Regions from separate parts of the Mesobacillus boroniphilus genome, predicted to be linked through region 2. Evidence: predicted binding sites of a transcription regulator. Region 2 holds the regulator's gene; each other region holds the start of a gene.
The links. The regulator Rex, encoded in region 2, represses fermentation and respiration genes when NADH is low (regulators of the CRP and FNR family bind a similar motif). The targets are predictions, from matches to a motif close to TTGTGAAATATTTCACAA.
Positions count from the first base shown of each region.

Region 1: a site for Rex is predicted at 2,512-2,529, ahead of DYI25_RS01205 (TIGR04053 family radical SAM/SPASM domain-containing protein). Genes of this name have one in related genera too.
Region 3: a site for Rex is predicted at 2,321-2,338, ahead of arcA (arginine deiminase). Genes of this name have one in related genera too.

Region 1 covers NZ_QTKX01000001.1:234,679-240,161, forward strand. The annotation lists gene DYI25_RS01190 (Cof-type HAD-IIB family hydrolase) at 55-873, opposite strand; gene DYI25_RS01195 (prolyl oligopeptidase family serine peptidase) at 1,240-2,007, shown strand; gene DYI25_RS01200 (metal-sulfur cluster assembly factor) at 2,086-2,397, shown strand; gene DYI25_RS01205 (TIGR04053 family radical SAM/SPASM domain-containing protein) at 2,588-3,715, shown strand; gene DYI25_RS01210 (Crp/Fnr family transcriptional regulator) at 3,797-4,495, opposite strand; gene DYI25_RS01215 (NarK family nitrate/nitrite MFS transporter) at 4,931-5,483, shown strand, end outside.
Region 2 covers NZ_QTKX01000007.1:4,801-10,283, forward strand. The annotation lists gene DYI25_RS21950 (ABC-F family ATP-binding cassette domain-containing protein) at 1-719, opposite strand, end outside; gene moaC (cyclic pyranopterin monophosphate synthase MoaC) at 899-1,393, shown strand; gene DYI25_RS21960 (redox-sensing transcriptional repressor Rex) at 1,421-2,086, shown strand; gene DYI25_RS21965 (YdiK family protein) at 2,112-2,312, opposite strand; gene DYI25_RS21970 (CPBP family intramembrane glutamic endopeptidase) at 2,316-3,047, opposite strand; gene groES (co-chaperone GroES) at 3,429-3,713, shown strand; gene groL (chaperonin GroEL) at 3,771-5,396, shown strand.
Region 3 covers NZ_QTKX01000003.1:92,908-98,390, reverse strand. The annotation lists gene argF (ornithine carbamoyltransferase) at 1-918, opposite strand, end outside; gene arcA (arginine deiminase) at 948-2,228, opposite strand; gene DYI25_RS17810 (Crp/Fnr family transcriptional regulator) at 2,550-3,248, opposite strand; gene argR (arginine repressor) at 3,277-3,732, opposite strand; gene DYI25_RS17800 (hypothetical protein) at 4,274-4,642, shown strand; gene DYI25_RS17795 (DUF305 domain-containing protein) at 4,714-5,166, opposite strand.

The DNA of each region.
Region 1 (5,483 bases), on a different contig from region 2:
TCAACAGGAAAATGTCCGATAGAGCTTATCTATCGGACATCTTCTTGTGTGCATTTATAGTGCTTTCAAATTAAGCAAGTCGTTCAAGTAAACGCCAATGCCGTCTTCTTCATTTGTCAATGTCATGTCGTTTGCGATGTTTTTCACTTCGTCAACGGCATTGCCCATCGCGATTCCGCGGCCTGCGTATTCAAGCATTTCCAAATCGTTATCCTCATCGCCGAATGCAATGATACGATCAGCGGGGATTTGGAAATAATCAGAGGCTTTCTTTAAGCCAACTGCTTTGTTCAAGCCGCTTTTTACGATTTCTACGACGTGGAACGGAGCAGCCCAGCTTCTGTGGTCGATCACTTCGGCATGGACCTCTGACAGATGGTTACGAATTTTACGGACATGCTCTTCATCAGAGTGGATCAACATACTAGTTGGGGATGTCTTCAAATATCTCCTCAAATCGCCTGTCGTGATATTTGGATTTCCCATATTAAAGATGTCCATCAGTTTTTCATCATGATAATGGACATATACATCGTCGATTACTTCGGCAATGATGTTGTAGAACTTGAAATCATCAAGTGCTTCGACAATATCCTTGGCTACATCGATTGAAAGTGGAGAATGGTGCACTCCCCAACTATTATCAAGCGGGTGGTGGGTAAACGCGCCATTGAAGTTAACGATCGGCGTATCAAGTTTAAGCTCATGGTAGTACATCTCGCTGGATCGGAATGGTCTTCCTGTCGCAATCATGACAACATGGCCTGCTTCTCGTGCCTTTTTAATCACATGTTTGTTCTTTTCTGAGATCGTTTTATCATCTGTAAGTAATGTTCCATCAAGATCTAAAGCAATTAAATGTTTTTCAGCCATAAATACTCCTTCTTAACACTTTTTTTCTTTATCTAAATATTAAATTTTGGCACTAAGACTAGTGTCTAGCTACAGCGCCTAGCCCCCTCGAGTCACTTCGGTCCGCCCAATGAAGTCAAAGAACGACTTCACCGGTCGGCCCTCCAGTGCTTGTCGGGGCTGACCAAGGCGCTTCCGCTTTTCATAATGATATGCGTATGATTGGCTCTTTTTTCGTAAGAGTTCTACAATACATATATTGGATGATGGTTAATTGGTCTTATAACCACTATGGTAACCATTTTACATATAAAATGTAAAAAAATCATTTTAGATACTTAAAAGATCGGTAAATTTAATATCAGTTCGATGCAGGAGGGTTAATCATTGATTTTGGTCGAAAAGAAACGCATTCAACATATTCCCGTTCTCCATATTGTAAAACAAAAGCAATTTTCAGATAGAATGCCTTTGATTGTTTTTTTGCATGGGTTTACGAGCACTAAAGAACGAAACATGCATTATGCTTATCTTATTGCGGAAAAAGGCTTTAGGGTCATTATGCCAGAGGCGAAATATCATGGAACTCGCAGTGAAGGACTGTCAGAGACGGAGCTTAGCTACCGTTTCTGGGACATCGTCATCACGTCGATTGAGGAACTTTCAACAATCAAACAGGAATTGGTTGAGGAAGGTTTGGTGGATCCCGCAAGAATCGGTGTTGCAGGAACATCAATGGGCGGCATTACGACACTTGGCGCATTGGCAAGGTATGAATGGATAAAAGCTGGTGTCAGCTTGATGGGGAATCCTTCATTTGAGGATTTTGCTCTATGGCAGCTGAACGAAATGGAAAAAAGGAATATTCAGATTGGGCTGTCAAAGGAACAAGTATCAGATTTGCTGAACTTGCTTAAAAAGTATGACCTAAGCCTTCAGCCTGAAAAATTGAACAAGCGCCCGCTGTTATTCTGGCATGGAAAGATAGACCCAGTCGTCCCATATCAAGCTGCTTATCATTTTTACGAGCAAAACAGGAAAAGCTATGAGGGAACAAATGGGATGTTTGAATTCATCACAGATGAAAATGCCGGACACAATGTATCAAATGCAGGTGTGGAGGCAACTGCAAATTGGTTTGAAAAGCATTTATGATGCCTTTCCGCTTTTAATGCGTATAAATCATTGTTATGATAGAAATAGGTTACAGCAATAAAAAAGGAGTGTTCACCGATGGACCAAGATTTAAAAGATAGCCTTATGGGTGCGCTTGAGATGGTCGTTGACCCCGAACTTGGCGTTGATATCGTTAATTTGGGGCTAGTATATGATGTGGATTTGAACGAGGAAGGGCTTGCGACAGTGACAATGACATTGACGTCTATGGGCTGCCCGCTTGCAGGCACGATTGTTGAGCAGGTTAAATTAGCTCTTTCCGACCTACCGGAAGTTAAAGATACAGAAGTAAATATCGTGTTCAACCCGCCGTGGTCTAAGGACATGATGTCCCGTTACGCAAAAATCGCATTAGGCGTAAGGGATTAAGGTATAATCTCGAAGCAGCAGGAAACCTTCCTGCTGCTTTTTCTATTATTGAGGGTGTCCCATTAATCTCAGGTCACAAAATTGTCATACAAAAAGGCGATTATGGGTCTATTTATGTGAGTTAGTTCACTTAATCATGTTGGAAACACTTATATACTTCTTTTATAGAGAAGTACTTAAGGAGGCGCCAATGATGTTTGAAAGAGATTTTAACAAAGACCCATTCATTGTGATTTGGGAACTTACTAGAGCCTGCCAATTAAAATGCCTGCACTGCCGTGCGGAAGCACAATATAGAAGAGATCCGCGTGAATTGTCCTTTGAAGAAGGTAAAGCGCTGATTGACCAAATGTATGAAATGAATAATCCGATGCTTGTGTTTACGGGTGGGGACCCTTTGATGAGGGAGGATGTTTTTGATATCGCAGAGTATGCGGTGAAAAAAGGCGTGCGTGTTTCGATGACACCGAGTGCGACACCTAATGTGACGAAGGAAGCGATTGAAAAGGCGAAGTCAGTTGGGTTATCCCGCTGGGCATTCAGTATCGACGGGCCAACTGCTGAAGTCCATGACCACTTCAGGGGAACAGCAGGTTCTTTTGATTTAACGATGGAAAGAATCAAGTATTTGCATGAGCTGGAAATCCCGATTCAGATCAATACGGTTATTTCACGGTACAATATTGAGTATTTAGATGAAATGGCAAAGATGGTTGAAGATTTGGATTGTGTCCTTTGGAGTGTGTTTTTCCTTGTTCCGACAGGACGCGGCCAGGAAAAGGACATGATCTCTCCGGTAGAGCATGAAAAAGTCTTCACTTGGCTGTATGATTTAAGCAAAAGGGTAAAGTTCGACATTAAAACGACTGCGGCGCAGCATTATCGCCGGGTTGTGATCCAGCAAAAAATGCGCGAAGCAAAGGAGCATACAGAAGAAATTGATTATTTGACCGCGCTGACTAAGGAAGGGTTGACTGGGTCTATCGACGGCCTTGGACGTGCGCCAAAAGGAGTCAACGATGGCAATGGTTTTGTGTTCATTTCCCACGTTGGAGATGTCTATCCAAGCGGACTGCTCCCTGTGAAAGCAGGGAACGTAAGGGAACAGCCGCTTGCAGAAATTTACAGGGATTCGCCTGTCTTCAAGTCATTGAGGAATCCGGATGAGTACAAAGGAAAATGCGGAGTGTGCGAGTTCAGGTATGTATGCGGGGGTTCACGTTCAAGAGCATACGCCATGACCGGTGATTACCTGGAGAGCGAGCCATTCTGCGTATACATCCCTAAAGCGCTGAGAAAACAAAAACAGGAGAGCTAATAAGCTCTCCCGCCTCTGGCAAAATTACTTTCAACATGAAAAGCGAGTGAATCCAAAAGGGGATTTACTCGCTTTTTATCATTAATCTATGGAACAAAATACCGCCGGGCAGTTTTCGCAGCCGATTTCCTGTCGCAAATAATCCACATCATGAATTAGGATTTTACCTTTTTTAATTGAAATGATTCCTTCACGCTTCAAGTCGTTCAGGATGCGGTTTGTGCTTTCGCGGGAGGTGCCGCAGAAGTTTGCCAGCTCCTGGTTTGTTAACGGCAGGTCGATCAAAATGCCGGCATCTTTATTGATACCATAGCTGTTAGTCATTCGGATCAAGGTAGAAAATAATGCTCCTTTTTTTCCGTTAAGTACAAGATCGCGGAATTTAGTCTGAGTTTTACGGAAATGATCGCTCATCCACTTCATGAATTCAAATGCAAGTTTTGGATTGTGGAATATCTCCTTTTCAATTACATCTTTTCTGATTGCTGCGATTTTCGCATCCTCGAGGATAAGCGCACTTAAGAGATACTTAGGTGCATCAGTAAAAAGTGTCAATTCTCCACAAATATCGTTTTCCCCACAAATTCTTAAGGCAAGCTCGCGGCCATCCTGGGTGACTTTGCTGATTTGGACCTTGCCGCCAAGGATCAAATAAAGCTCCTCTGCCTCCATGCCTTCCTGGAACAGGTAAGAACCTTTTTTCACCTGGATCGTCCGGTCGGCAAACTGGAGTAATTCTTTAATTTCAATCGAATGAGTTACTTTAGTTGTGTTTGGCATGGTCATCACCCTTTTTAAAAAATTTGCTCTGCTAAAGATTGTCGCTAATGGTTGAAATTTAAACATAGACCAAAATATCTGAGTCACGTCATGAACAGTTGATTTTCCGTAACGAGTAATTTGTTTGTAACAATAATAACACCGTCATAGTGTTAATCGGATATCGAATCACCAATTGTCAAAATGTCGTCACATTTAAATGGTTGTATGTTCACAATTCAGAAACAAATAACCCCAGTTCTATTATACCGGTATTAAAGAGCAGCGGCAGCAGGGTTTGGAGCTAACTGTGACGTTTTGTTGAACAACAAAAAAGGTGTGAAGTTAATCACATAATAACGTTGAAGAGTTTTCTACGATTGAACAAAAGAGAATATTTTTGCTCGCTAGATTTTGAAAAAGCTTTTTAGAACTTAATTGAAAGGATGTTTGAAGATGGCAAGGATCAAACAATGGGAACCAGAGAACGATGAATTTTGGTTAAAGGAAGGAAAAGCCCATGCCCAGAGGAATCTTTGGATTTCAATTCCGGCCTTATTCCTTGCTTTTATCGTATGGCAGATTTGGTCTGTTACTGCTGTAAGGTTGAATGATGCCGGTTTTAATTTTACATCAAGTGAATTATTCACCCTCGCGGCGCTTCCGGGGCTTGTGGGAGCAACCTTCAGGATTTTCTTTACCTTCATGCCAGGAGTGTTTGGGGGAAGGAACTGGACAGTCATTAGTACAGCTTCCTTGTTAATCCCGGCAATCGGGATAGGGATTGCCGTACAGAACCCTGAGACATCTTTTACGACCATGGCTGTTTTAGCGGCTTTGTGCGGAATCGGCGGTGGGAACTTTTCCTCCTCCATGGCAAATATCAGCTTCTTTTTTCCTAAAAGGCTTAAAGGATCTGCCAACGGACTCAATGCAGGGATAGGCAACCTTGGAGTGAGTGCTGTTCAATTTTTAACACCGATTGTCATAACAACAGGAATCTTTTCTG
Region 2 (5,483 bases):
AGGTGGCGGGAGATTTCATATACCTGGTTCACGACCTTATCCAGGAAGTAGCGGTCGTGTGAAACGATCAGTATGGCTCCGTTATAGCCCTGCAAATACTGTTCAAGCCAGGATAGCGTGTCAATATCAAGGTGGTTCGTCGGTTCATCCAAAATCAAAATATCCGGGCGGGTCAATAATAGCTTCGCCAATGCGAGTCTAGTTTTCTGTCCTCCGCTTAAAGTGGATATTTTTGTGGAATAATCAAAAGAATGGAAGTTCAGGCCGTGTAGGACGGAACGGATATCGGCTTCATACTGGTAGCCGCCTTTTTCCTTGAACTGGACTTGCAAAAGGTCGTATTCCTTCAATACTCTTTCGTATTCTGTCGCGTTTGACAGGGTGTCAGAATCCGACATTTTTTCCTCGAGACGGCGCAAATCTTTTTCCATGCTGTGCAGATGGTCAAAAACAGCTAGCATTTCATCCCAGATGCTTTTCTCGGATTCCAGACCGGTATTTTGGGCAAGGTATCCAATTGTCGTACCTTTTGGGCGGATGATTTCGCCGCCATCGTGCGATTCGTAGCCGGCGATGATTTTTAGCAGTGTCGATTTGCCTGCCCCGTTTCGGCCGACGAGCGCTACACGGTCATTTGTCTGTATTTCAAACTTTATATTCGATAAAATAAGATCAGCAGCAAAATATTTTGAAAGCTGATTAACTTGTAATAATATCATTATTTTTCACCTCTATTGCCTTAGAGATAGTGTAACCCAATAATATAGGCACGGCAATATGTGCGAACTGCTATAGGTGGTAAGGTGTAAAAAATTCCCTATGTATTGTGAACACTGAAACAAAGTTCACACACAAGTTTGACAAAATAGTGTATCATTTGGTAGAAAGGAGCTTTAACATGGCAGAATTTACGCATTTTAACGAAGAGGGAAGAGCGAAGATGGTCGATGTAAGTGAAAAGCCGGAGACGGTCCGTACGGCAGTCGCCCATTCCAGCATAACCGTAAACGAAGATATATATATGAGAATCACTGAAAATAAAATGAAAAAAGGGGATGTACTTGCTGTCGCGCAGGTAGCAGGCATCATGGCGGCGAAAAAAACCTCTGAAATAATCCCGATGTGCCACCCGATTCCATTGACAGGCATTGACCTTTCATTCGATTGGGAGCAAAATGGTAGTGACTATGTTTTAAATATCGCAGCAGCTGTAAAAACAAAAGGAAATACGGGTGTAGAAATGGAAGCGTTAACAGCAGCTTCAGCATGTGCGCTGACTGTTTATGATATGTGCAAGGCCGTTGATAAAGGCATGGTGATCGGCAAGACGTATCTTGTCGAAAAAACCGGCGGAAAGAACGGCGATTTTAAGAGAGAAGAGAAGTTGAGATAGAAAAACGGACAGGGTGGAGGATGGAGAATGACGAATGATGCTATGAAGATTCCGCAGGCAACCGCAAAACGTTTGCCACTATATTACCGGTTCTTATTGAACTTGCATTCTTCAGGGAAGCAAAGGGTATCATCCGCAGAGTTAAGTGAAGCGGTAAAAGTGGATTCTGCGACAATCCGAAGGGATTTTTCCTACTTTGGAGCTTTAGGTAAAAAGGGATACGGATATAATGTTAATTACCTGCTTACCTTTTTCCGTAAGACACTCGATCAGGATGAACTGACGAAGGTTGCCTTAATTGGTGTCGGTAATCTCGGAACAGCGTTTTTAAATTATAATTTTTCCAAGAACAATAACACGAAAATCGAGATTGCGTTTGATGTGGCACCGGACAAGGTTGGCACGAAGATTGGAGACGTAGCAGTGTATCACATGGACGACCTTGACAAGGTTGTCGTCGAGGAAGGTATTCAGGTGGCAATCCTGACGGTTCCATCAGCTGTGGCGCAGCCGATAACAGACCGATTGGTACAGGCTAATATCAAGGGAATCCTCAACTTCACCCCGGCGAGGCTGAATGTGCCGCCGTCCATAAGGATCCACCACATTGATTTGGCGGTGGAGCTGCAGTCATTGATTTACTTTTTAAAGCATTATCCGACAGATACTGAAACAACTGAAACAGTAGAATAAAAAATAGCTCCTTCATCTGAAGGAGCTATTTTTTCTGTATATTTTTCAGTTTAAAATGGAACATAATCATTCTGATGCCGGACCCGAAGTCGAACGTAGCGAGGGCCACAAGCAAATAGCTGAAGAATCCCCAGCCTGTCTCGTTTACATTCTGGATGGCGAAATAGGTGAATAAGCTGCCTAACAAGATGTAGACAATGCCTGAAAATAAAGGCGATTGCTTCATAACTTAAAATCCCCCAATAAAGCTTTGAATTTTCTCTGCTTCTTTTATCATTCTCTCAATGTCTTCCCTAAATACGGATTGAAGCAGGACAACCATTGTATTCATTGTAACATGGGCAATGATTGGCACGATGATACGCTTTGTTTTCACATAAAGGAAAGCAAAGGTGAAGCCCATTGCTGAGTAAAGAATCACATGCTCCGGCTCCATATGCGCGAGTGCAAAAATGACAGAGCTGATCAGAGCGGCGAAAAAGAAATTCATTTTCTTATGCAGACTGCCGAAAATGATTTTCCGGAAGACGATCTCTTCTAAGATTGGTCCGATTATCGAGCTGACCAGGATGACAACCGGGAATCTTTCAATCAACTTAATGATTTCCTGTGTATTTTCCGAGCCCATTTCAATGCCAAGCATGTTTTCGATGCTTGCCGCGATTGATTGGGCGAACAGAGCAAGGAATACACCTGCGAAAGCCCAGGCAGCTGAGCTTGCCGGTGATGAAGCACCACGTAAGTCTGCATCTGTCCTGCGTTCCTTCCTTAGGAGCAGAAGCACGATTACAAGTGTTAGCGAAAAGCTGATCACGAGCCAGTAGGGAATCGAGATGGTCTCCATTTCCTCAAGACTTTTCCCCATTGCGGCTCCGATAAATGCAATAATCGGGATGCCAATCAGGCTTGAAAGCTGCATGACAATATAAGCGATAATGACGTACCAGTATTCTTTTTTCAATATGATAATCTCCTTCTATTCGGATCGTCTATGTGTATGCCGTGAAAGCTATTATAAGAATGCTATCTATCCATTTTACTAGTAATCATCGAGAAAGTTCAAATATCAGGGCGCTTCGTGAATGTTTTGGTTAAGATTCCTTGGAACTGGCATACTCTTTAAGGTGCTCTTTTTTAGCCAGGCTTCCTTCAGAAAACGCGAAATATGGTACTTGCTGTCGAAGGGAATGAGGTTGAATTTAATGCTAAATTTTATAAAAAAAGTTAGGCTTCACGCTTGCAAAAAAAATGGAGATTCATTATTATATAAATTGTGTTAGCACTCTATCGAGGAGAGTGCTAATAAAAAAATTCTACATATAATTTGAGGAGGTTGTTTCACTTGATCAAGCCACTAGGAGATCGCATTATTATCGAGCTTGTTGAGTCTGAAGAAAAAACTGCAAGCGGTATCGTTTTACCCGACACAGCGAAAGAAAAACCTCAAGAAGGTAAAGTCGTAGCTGTTGGAACAGGCCGTGTTCTTGAGAACGGCGAGCGCATTGCTCTTGAAGTTGCAGTCGGAGACCGCATTATCTTCTCAAAATACGCAGGCACAGAAGTAAAGTACCAGGGAACTGAGTACCTAATCCTACGTGAAAACGACATTCTTGCAGTAGTACAATAATCACTGCGATTATAGACAGAACGTTAAATATTAAAAATTTGAGGAGGTCTTTCTACAATGGCTAAAGAAATTAAGTTCAGTGAAGAAGCACGCCGCGCGATGCTTCGCGGGGTTGATTCTCTTGCAAACGCAGTAAAAGTAACTCTTGGACCAAAGGGACGCAACGTGGTTCTTGAGAAGAAATTCGGTTCACCTCTTATCACTAACGATGGTGTAACGATCGCGAAAGAAATCGAACTTGAAGATGCATTCGAAAACATGGGTGCTAAGCTTGTTGCTGAAGTAGCCAGCAAAACAAACGACGTTGCTGGTGACGGCACGACTACTGCAACTGTTCTTGCTCAGGCGATGATCCGCGAAGGTCTTAAGAACGTAACTGCCGGCGCTAACCCAATGGGCATCCGCAAAGGTATGGAAAAGGCTGTTGTAACAGCTGTTGAAGAGTTGAAAGCTATTTCTAAGCCAATCGAAGGCAAAGCTTCTATCGCACAAGTTGCGGCTATCTCTGCTGCTGACGAAGAAGTTGGACAATTGATTGCTGAAGCGATGGAGCGCGTTGGCAACGACGGCGTTATCACAATCGAAGAATCTAAAGGCTTCACGACAGAATTGGATGTTGTTGAAGGTATGCAGTTCGACCGCGGATATGCATCTCCTTACATGGTAACTGATTCTGACAAGATGGAAGCAGTTCTTGAAAACCCATATATCCTGATCACTGACAAGAAGATCGGCAATATCCAGGAAATCCTTCCTGTCCTTGAGCAAGTTGTACAGCAAGGCAAGCCATTATTGATCGTTGCAGAAGATGTTGAAGGTGAAGCACTTGCTACATTAGTAGTCAACAAGCTTCGCGGAACATTCAACGCAGTAGCTGTCAAGGCTCCTGGCTTCGGTGACCGCCGTAAGGCTATGCTTGAAGACATCGCTGCATTGACTGGCGGTGAAGTAATCACTGAAGAGCTTGGCCGTGACCTTAAGTCTGCTACAATCACTTCTTTGGGACGCGCTTCTAAAGTTGTTGTTACAAAAGAAAACACAACAGTCGTTGAAGGTGCTGGAGACAGCGCTCAAATTGAAAGCCGCGTAAACCAAATCCGCGTTCAAATGGAAGAAACAACTTCTGAGTTTGACCGTGAAAAATTACAAGAGCGCCTTGCTAAGCTAGCTGGCGGTGTTGCAGTAATCAAGGTTGGTGCTGCTACTGAAACTGAATTAAAAGAACGCAAGCTTCGCATTGAAGATGCCCTTAACTCAACTCGCGCTGCAGTTGAAGAAGGAATCGTATCAGGCGGTGGCGTAGCGCTTCTTAACGTATACAACAAAGTGGCTGGAATCCAAGCTGAAGGCGACGAAGCTACTGGTGTGAACATCGTCCTTCGCGCTATGGAAGAACCAGTTCGCCAAATCGCTCACAACGCTGGCCTTGAAGGCTCAGTCATCGTTGAGCGCCTGAAGCGCGAAGAAGTCGGTACAGGCTTCAACGCTGCAACTGGCGAGTGGGTAAACATGATCGAATCCGGTATCGTTGACCCAACTAAAGTTACACGTTATGCACTTCAAAACGCAGCATCCGTATCTGCAATGTTCCTGACTACTGAAGCAGTAGTTGCAGACATTCCAGAAGAAGGCGGCGGCATGCCTGACATGAGCGGCATGGGCGGCATGGGCGGCATGATGTAATTCTGTTAAATAAATAAGAGCTTCTTAAAGGACCTGTCCCTTATGGGATGGGTTCTTTTTGCATTTCTCTGTGTATTATCCACCTAG
Region 3 (5,483 bases), on a different contig from region 2:
GAATACTTCATCTGTCACTTCCATTTCAGCGAGTCCATGATTGTTGTAGATGTCTTTTCCGTAGCTTGTTTCAAGATCATGGAAGGCAGGAAGACAGTGCAGGAAGATGGCTTTTTCATTTCCTGTCATTTTCATCATTTCCATGTTAACCTGATATGGAGACAACAGCTCGATTCTTTCAGCAAACTTGTCTTCCTCTCCCATTGACACCCAGACGTCTGTGTAAATAACATCTGCTTCTCTGACTCCTTCCGCTACATCGCTTGTAATTGTGACACGGCCTCCGGAATCCTTCGCCAACTCATTCGCTAATTCGACAATCTCAGAAGCCGGGAACAAAGACTCAGGAGCACAGATCCTTACATCCATGCCGACAAGTGCTCCACCAATAAGAAGACTATTGGCAACATTGTTTCGGCCATCACCGACATAAACAAATTTAATTCCTGCAAGTCGTCCAAAGTTTTCTTTCACAGTGAGGAAATCAGCAAGTGTTTGAGTCGGATGCCATAAATCAGTCAATCCATTCCAGACAGGGACACCTGAGTGCTCTGCCAGCATCTCGACTTTACGATGTTCGAATCCGCGGAATTCAATTCCATCAAACATACGCCCCAAGACCTTTGCGGTATCTTCAATCGATTCTTTTTTTCCTAATTGAATATCATCTTTTCCTAAATATTCAGGGTGTGCACCTAAGTCTGTACATGCCACTGTAAAAGCACAGCGAGTCCGGGTTGATGGCTTTTCGAATAGCAGTGCAATATTCTTGCCTTCAAGATGACGGTGAGGAATCCCGTTCTGTTTTTCTTCTTTCAATTTCAAAGCCAGGTCGATCAAATAAACAAACTCTTCCTTTGAAAAATCCTTTTCAGCCAAGAAACTTTTACCTTGAAAATTAGAAACTACTGTTACCATATCGATCTCTCCCCTTATATTGATTGTAGTTAAATATCTTCACGGAAGATTGGCATGCTCATACAACGTGGACCCCCACGGCCCCTTGAAAGCTCTGAACTTGGAATTTCAAGAACTTCGATGCCGTTCTTGCGCAGCAATTCATTTGAAATATAGTTTCTGTCGTACGTAACCACAACACCTGGTGCAATGGCAAGTGTATTAGACCCATCATTCCACTGCTCACGGGATGCTGCAATCTCATCTCCCCCTCCACATGGAATCAGGATAATGTCATCAAGCCCCAATACTTCCTTTAACGCTTCCTGCAGATCTGTGCGGAATGAAATTTTCGGAGTACCTTCATCCACCCCTTTTTCAAGGATATAAATATTTAAGTTTCCTTGCGGACCTAGTATTTCTGGATGAATCGTGAATTTATCATAATCGACCATTGTAAAAACAGTGTCAAGATGCATGAATGCCCGACATTTTGGAATCTCAACTGCCATCACTTTTTTGAAAGATGCTTGTTTCTTGAAAAGATTCAGCGCCAATTTCTCGATTGCTTTTGCAGAGGTACGCTCGGAAACCCCAATCGCAATCACTTCCTTGCTTAGAACGAGCTCATCCCCACCCTCAATTGAAAATGGATAATCACGATCTAACCAAACAGGCACATCTTTTCCAGCAAATCGAGGATGATATTTTATGATGTATTCCATGAACAATGACTCACGTTGCCTTGCGGGCTCTCTCATCTTATTGATCGTCAGCCCATTCCCGATGCTGGCTGCAGGGTCTCTTGTGAAATATAGGTTAGGCATGGGGTCCAAATAGAATGGATAGTGATCATCCATAAATTCATAAAGATGTGTCTTTTTTTCAGAGTCAATTTCTTTTTTGAGGACTCCGCTCATAATTTTGTCAACCATTTGCTCTGTCGAAAATGAAAGTAAATATTCCTTCAATACGATAGAGGCCCCATTTACATGGGCATGGCATTCACGCAGCATTTCATCAATAAATTGAATTTTAATTTCCTCACTTGTTAAGGCTTCTACAAATAATTGCTCCAAATACAGAACTTCAATTCCTCTGCTTCTCAATGTTTCTGCAAAAAAATCATGTTCCTTTTGTATTATTGGCAAATAAGGTATATCATCGAATAAGAGTCTGTGAAGGTACTCTGGAACAAGATTCTCTACTTCTTTTCCAGGACGTTTAAGCATTACTGTTCTTAACCTGCCTATTTCAGATGTCACATTGATGGGGGGCTTTCCCTTATTTAGAGACTTTTCTTGACAGGTATTGTCTGCGATCAGCTTCATCTTCTTCTTTCCTCCTTTTGATTAATAACCTTGCTATACCTATATTTTAATAAATGTTAGCGCTTTCTTTTGTTAGAGTGATTACAAACCATTTGTTAAATCCTTCACATTTTTTTGTTTTCCTCATTAAAGAAAGTGAATATTTATGTATGAACTGTATAATTTCAACCGATATTTGTCTGATATCTTGAATAAACAGTGGATGTCATAAAAAGTTCACTTGTAAAGTTCTAAAATTGAGAAAATTCTTGAGGTAAAAGTCTTTTCTAACAACTTCATAAAAAAAAGCTGACTCTTGAAGAGTCAGCAACGCACAGATTATTAAATATTCCTTAAATATTCAGTCTCATGGATTGTGATCACTTTAGACTTTATAGATATAATTCCTTCCCTTTTCAGCTGGTTCATGATGAGGCTGACTGTTTCTCTTGTCGTACCTGAAATCTTGGAAATGCAGAAAGCCGTGAGAGGACAAGGTATGACAACTTCCTCACCTTTCTTTTCCCCTAGATCATCCATCAGGAATTGAAGCGTATGGAGCACTCTTTCCTGTGCATTTGGAATGAGGATTTTTTCCACCCGATCTTTATGGAGATTCAGTATTTTCGTCAATTTAGCGATAATGTTCAATAATTGTTTCGGGTTTTTCTTTAATAATTCTTCCATGACCGTTGTCTGGATAAAAAAAACTTTGATATCCGTCAATGCGGTAGCAGTCTCATGATATGTCTTTTCTTCAAAAATCCCACCATACGGGAACATTTGCTTACTTTTGACGATATCCAAATAGAGCATTTTCCCCTCTTCGCTGCCTCTTTCAAAAGCGACATATCCTTCAAGCAGAAAAAAAATTTTATCTCTAGGATCCCCTTCCATGAACAAACATTGATTTTTTTTATAGGTCCGATAATAAAAATATGGGAGGTATTTCTGGAGTGTCTTAATTGAGATCGATGAGAAAATATCAAATTCCTGTAATTCCGATAACGGATGGATATTGATAACTCTTGCATTGGACATTCTGACCACTCCCATTCCTGTGTTTTGACTATTCATCGAGATAGGATTCAAGTAACTTATGGAAGGCTTCCGCACCATCAGGTGATGAACAAATCACGAGACAAGTATCATTTCCGCAAATCGTTCCTACCTTCCCCTTAAACTCGAGGGCATCCAGCAAACTTCCAAAGGAATGAGCATGACCTGGCAGAGTTTTAATTAAAACAAAATAATGGATAGGCTCCATCTTGATTAGAGCATCTTTCAATCTATTCTGGAGTTTTTTTTTGACGGACTGCTCATGTGATGTTGAATAATCATATTTTTGATGACCATTTTTCGCTGGAACTTTAACTAGTTTCAATTCCCTGATATCCCTCGACACAGTTGCTTGAGTAACGGACATTCCGTTTTGCTGGAGAATGTTACAAAGCTCCTCCTGTGTTTTGATTTCATGCTGCGAAACCAGATGCGAGATTAAATTCAAGCGGATTTCTTTCTTCATCTATTAACCCACCTTTAAATCGATTCCCTACTTATATCATATTGTCATTTCCGCTCTAAGAACATGAATAAAAAGTGAACAAATGCAACAATGCAAATGGAAGGGCCCTTCTTTACAGCAAACAGAAAAAGCACAGGGTATGGTACGTCCCTGTGCTTCTGTATCCTCAATAGTAAGCCGCCGCTTTCTGGTACGACAAAAGCCCCGAGGAAATGCCCTGTTACTGGGTTTAAAGTCTTCACACTGTTGTCGCTGCCGTCACCGATATAGAGAAGATCTTGCCCTGTACTGAAGGGATTTTTTCCGTTTTCACGCTAATGACCTACTTTCTGATATGAATAGGGACGTTCTCTCTGCTTCTATTTCATCGCTGCTGCTGTCAAATAAATCCTATGTGTAAAATAGTGCATTATGTAAGTAAGGGGTACGTCCTATGCTTCCGTGAACATTATAACTGCAATTCCTGTATAGAAGGTGAAGCAATCACACTTGGTGTTCCTTTTTTGCCCTTTTTAAATATAATTGTAGTGAGGTGAAAAAAATGTGTGTTTCCCATCATAACATCGAGCAGCAGGCGTACCATTTTGCGGAACAAATCCGGCAATACACAAAGTATCGCCCGCTGTATATCGAATTTATCGGCGAAGGCAGTTTTGCCTTTGAACAAGGCGAACCCCTCCCAGCCAACAACCCAGGAGTGATTTCCAAGATCGTATTGGCAGATAAGGAAGGGAATCAATACCGAATCGAGCCAGATGAACTCGGACTTCAATTCGCCCGCGGGGAGATTGATTACAAGGAATATTTGTATCAGCAAAAGAAAGAAAACAAACAGCTGATCGGCCTGACACTGGTCCTGGTCGCTGGCTTTGGCATAACAGGATGGGGCTTCATTGCGCTTCTTTTATAAGGTGACCGAAGCCAAGAAGGCTCCAACCCTATAAAACAAGCTGCCGAATAGGCAGCCTGTTTTAGCGAAACTTATTGTTCATCATCAAGGTCTTCTATTAATACTTTCATTTCTGCAATTTCTTTTTCTTGGGCCTTAATGATTTCATCGGCAAGCTTTCTCACTCGCGGGTCAGATATTTCGGCACGTTCACTGGTCAAAATCGCAATGGAATGGTGAGGAATCATGGCTTCCATATAATCTGTATCATCGACAAGGGTTTGGCTGCGTAATAAGAATAGGGACAGGAAAAATACAACTATACTGCCCGCAGCAATTCCTATATTCACTTTGCGGTTTTTTAGCATATGCGTCATAAAAATCAGCATGATGATTGCCATTGTCGCACCCATCAATAAGGCCATATAAGCCCTTGTTTCGCTAAAAAATACATGGTCCACTTTATAGGTGCTCCAGTATTTGAACATGAACATGACAATTGTCGAGGTTATAACCATTCCTGCAAATTTAAGATAAGGCTTCATGATACACTCTCCTCTATAAGTCTATTTACAGTATAAATACCCGAAACGTATGCAAATAATCTTAATATTTGAGATCCTCACGTTTAACTTAAAAGGAAGTATCATGAAAGGGAGTTACCTTTTTGATTTAGGCTCTTTTCTCAAACTTTGTTGCTATTGATTACAAAATAGGAGTGAATGAACTATTTTTCTTCCCAAAGTTGCCTCTTGTTATGAGAAAAGAGCATGCAAACTTAATACCGAACTACAAAATGGCGTTCTATTACGTTAAAATCGGCTTTAGGATTTTAACAACAATCTTTACGAAAACAGCCTTG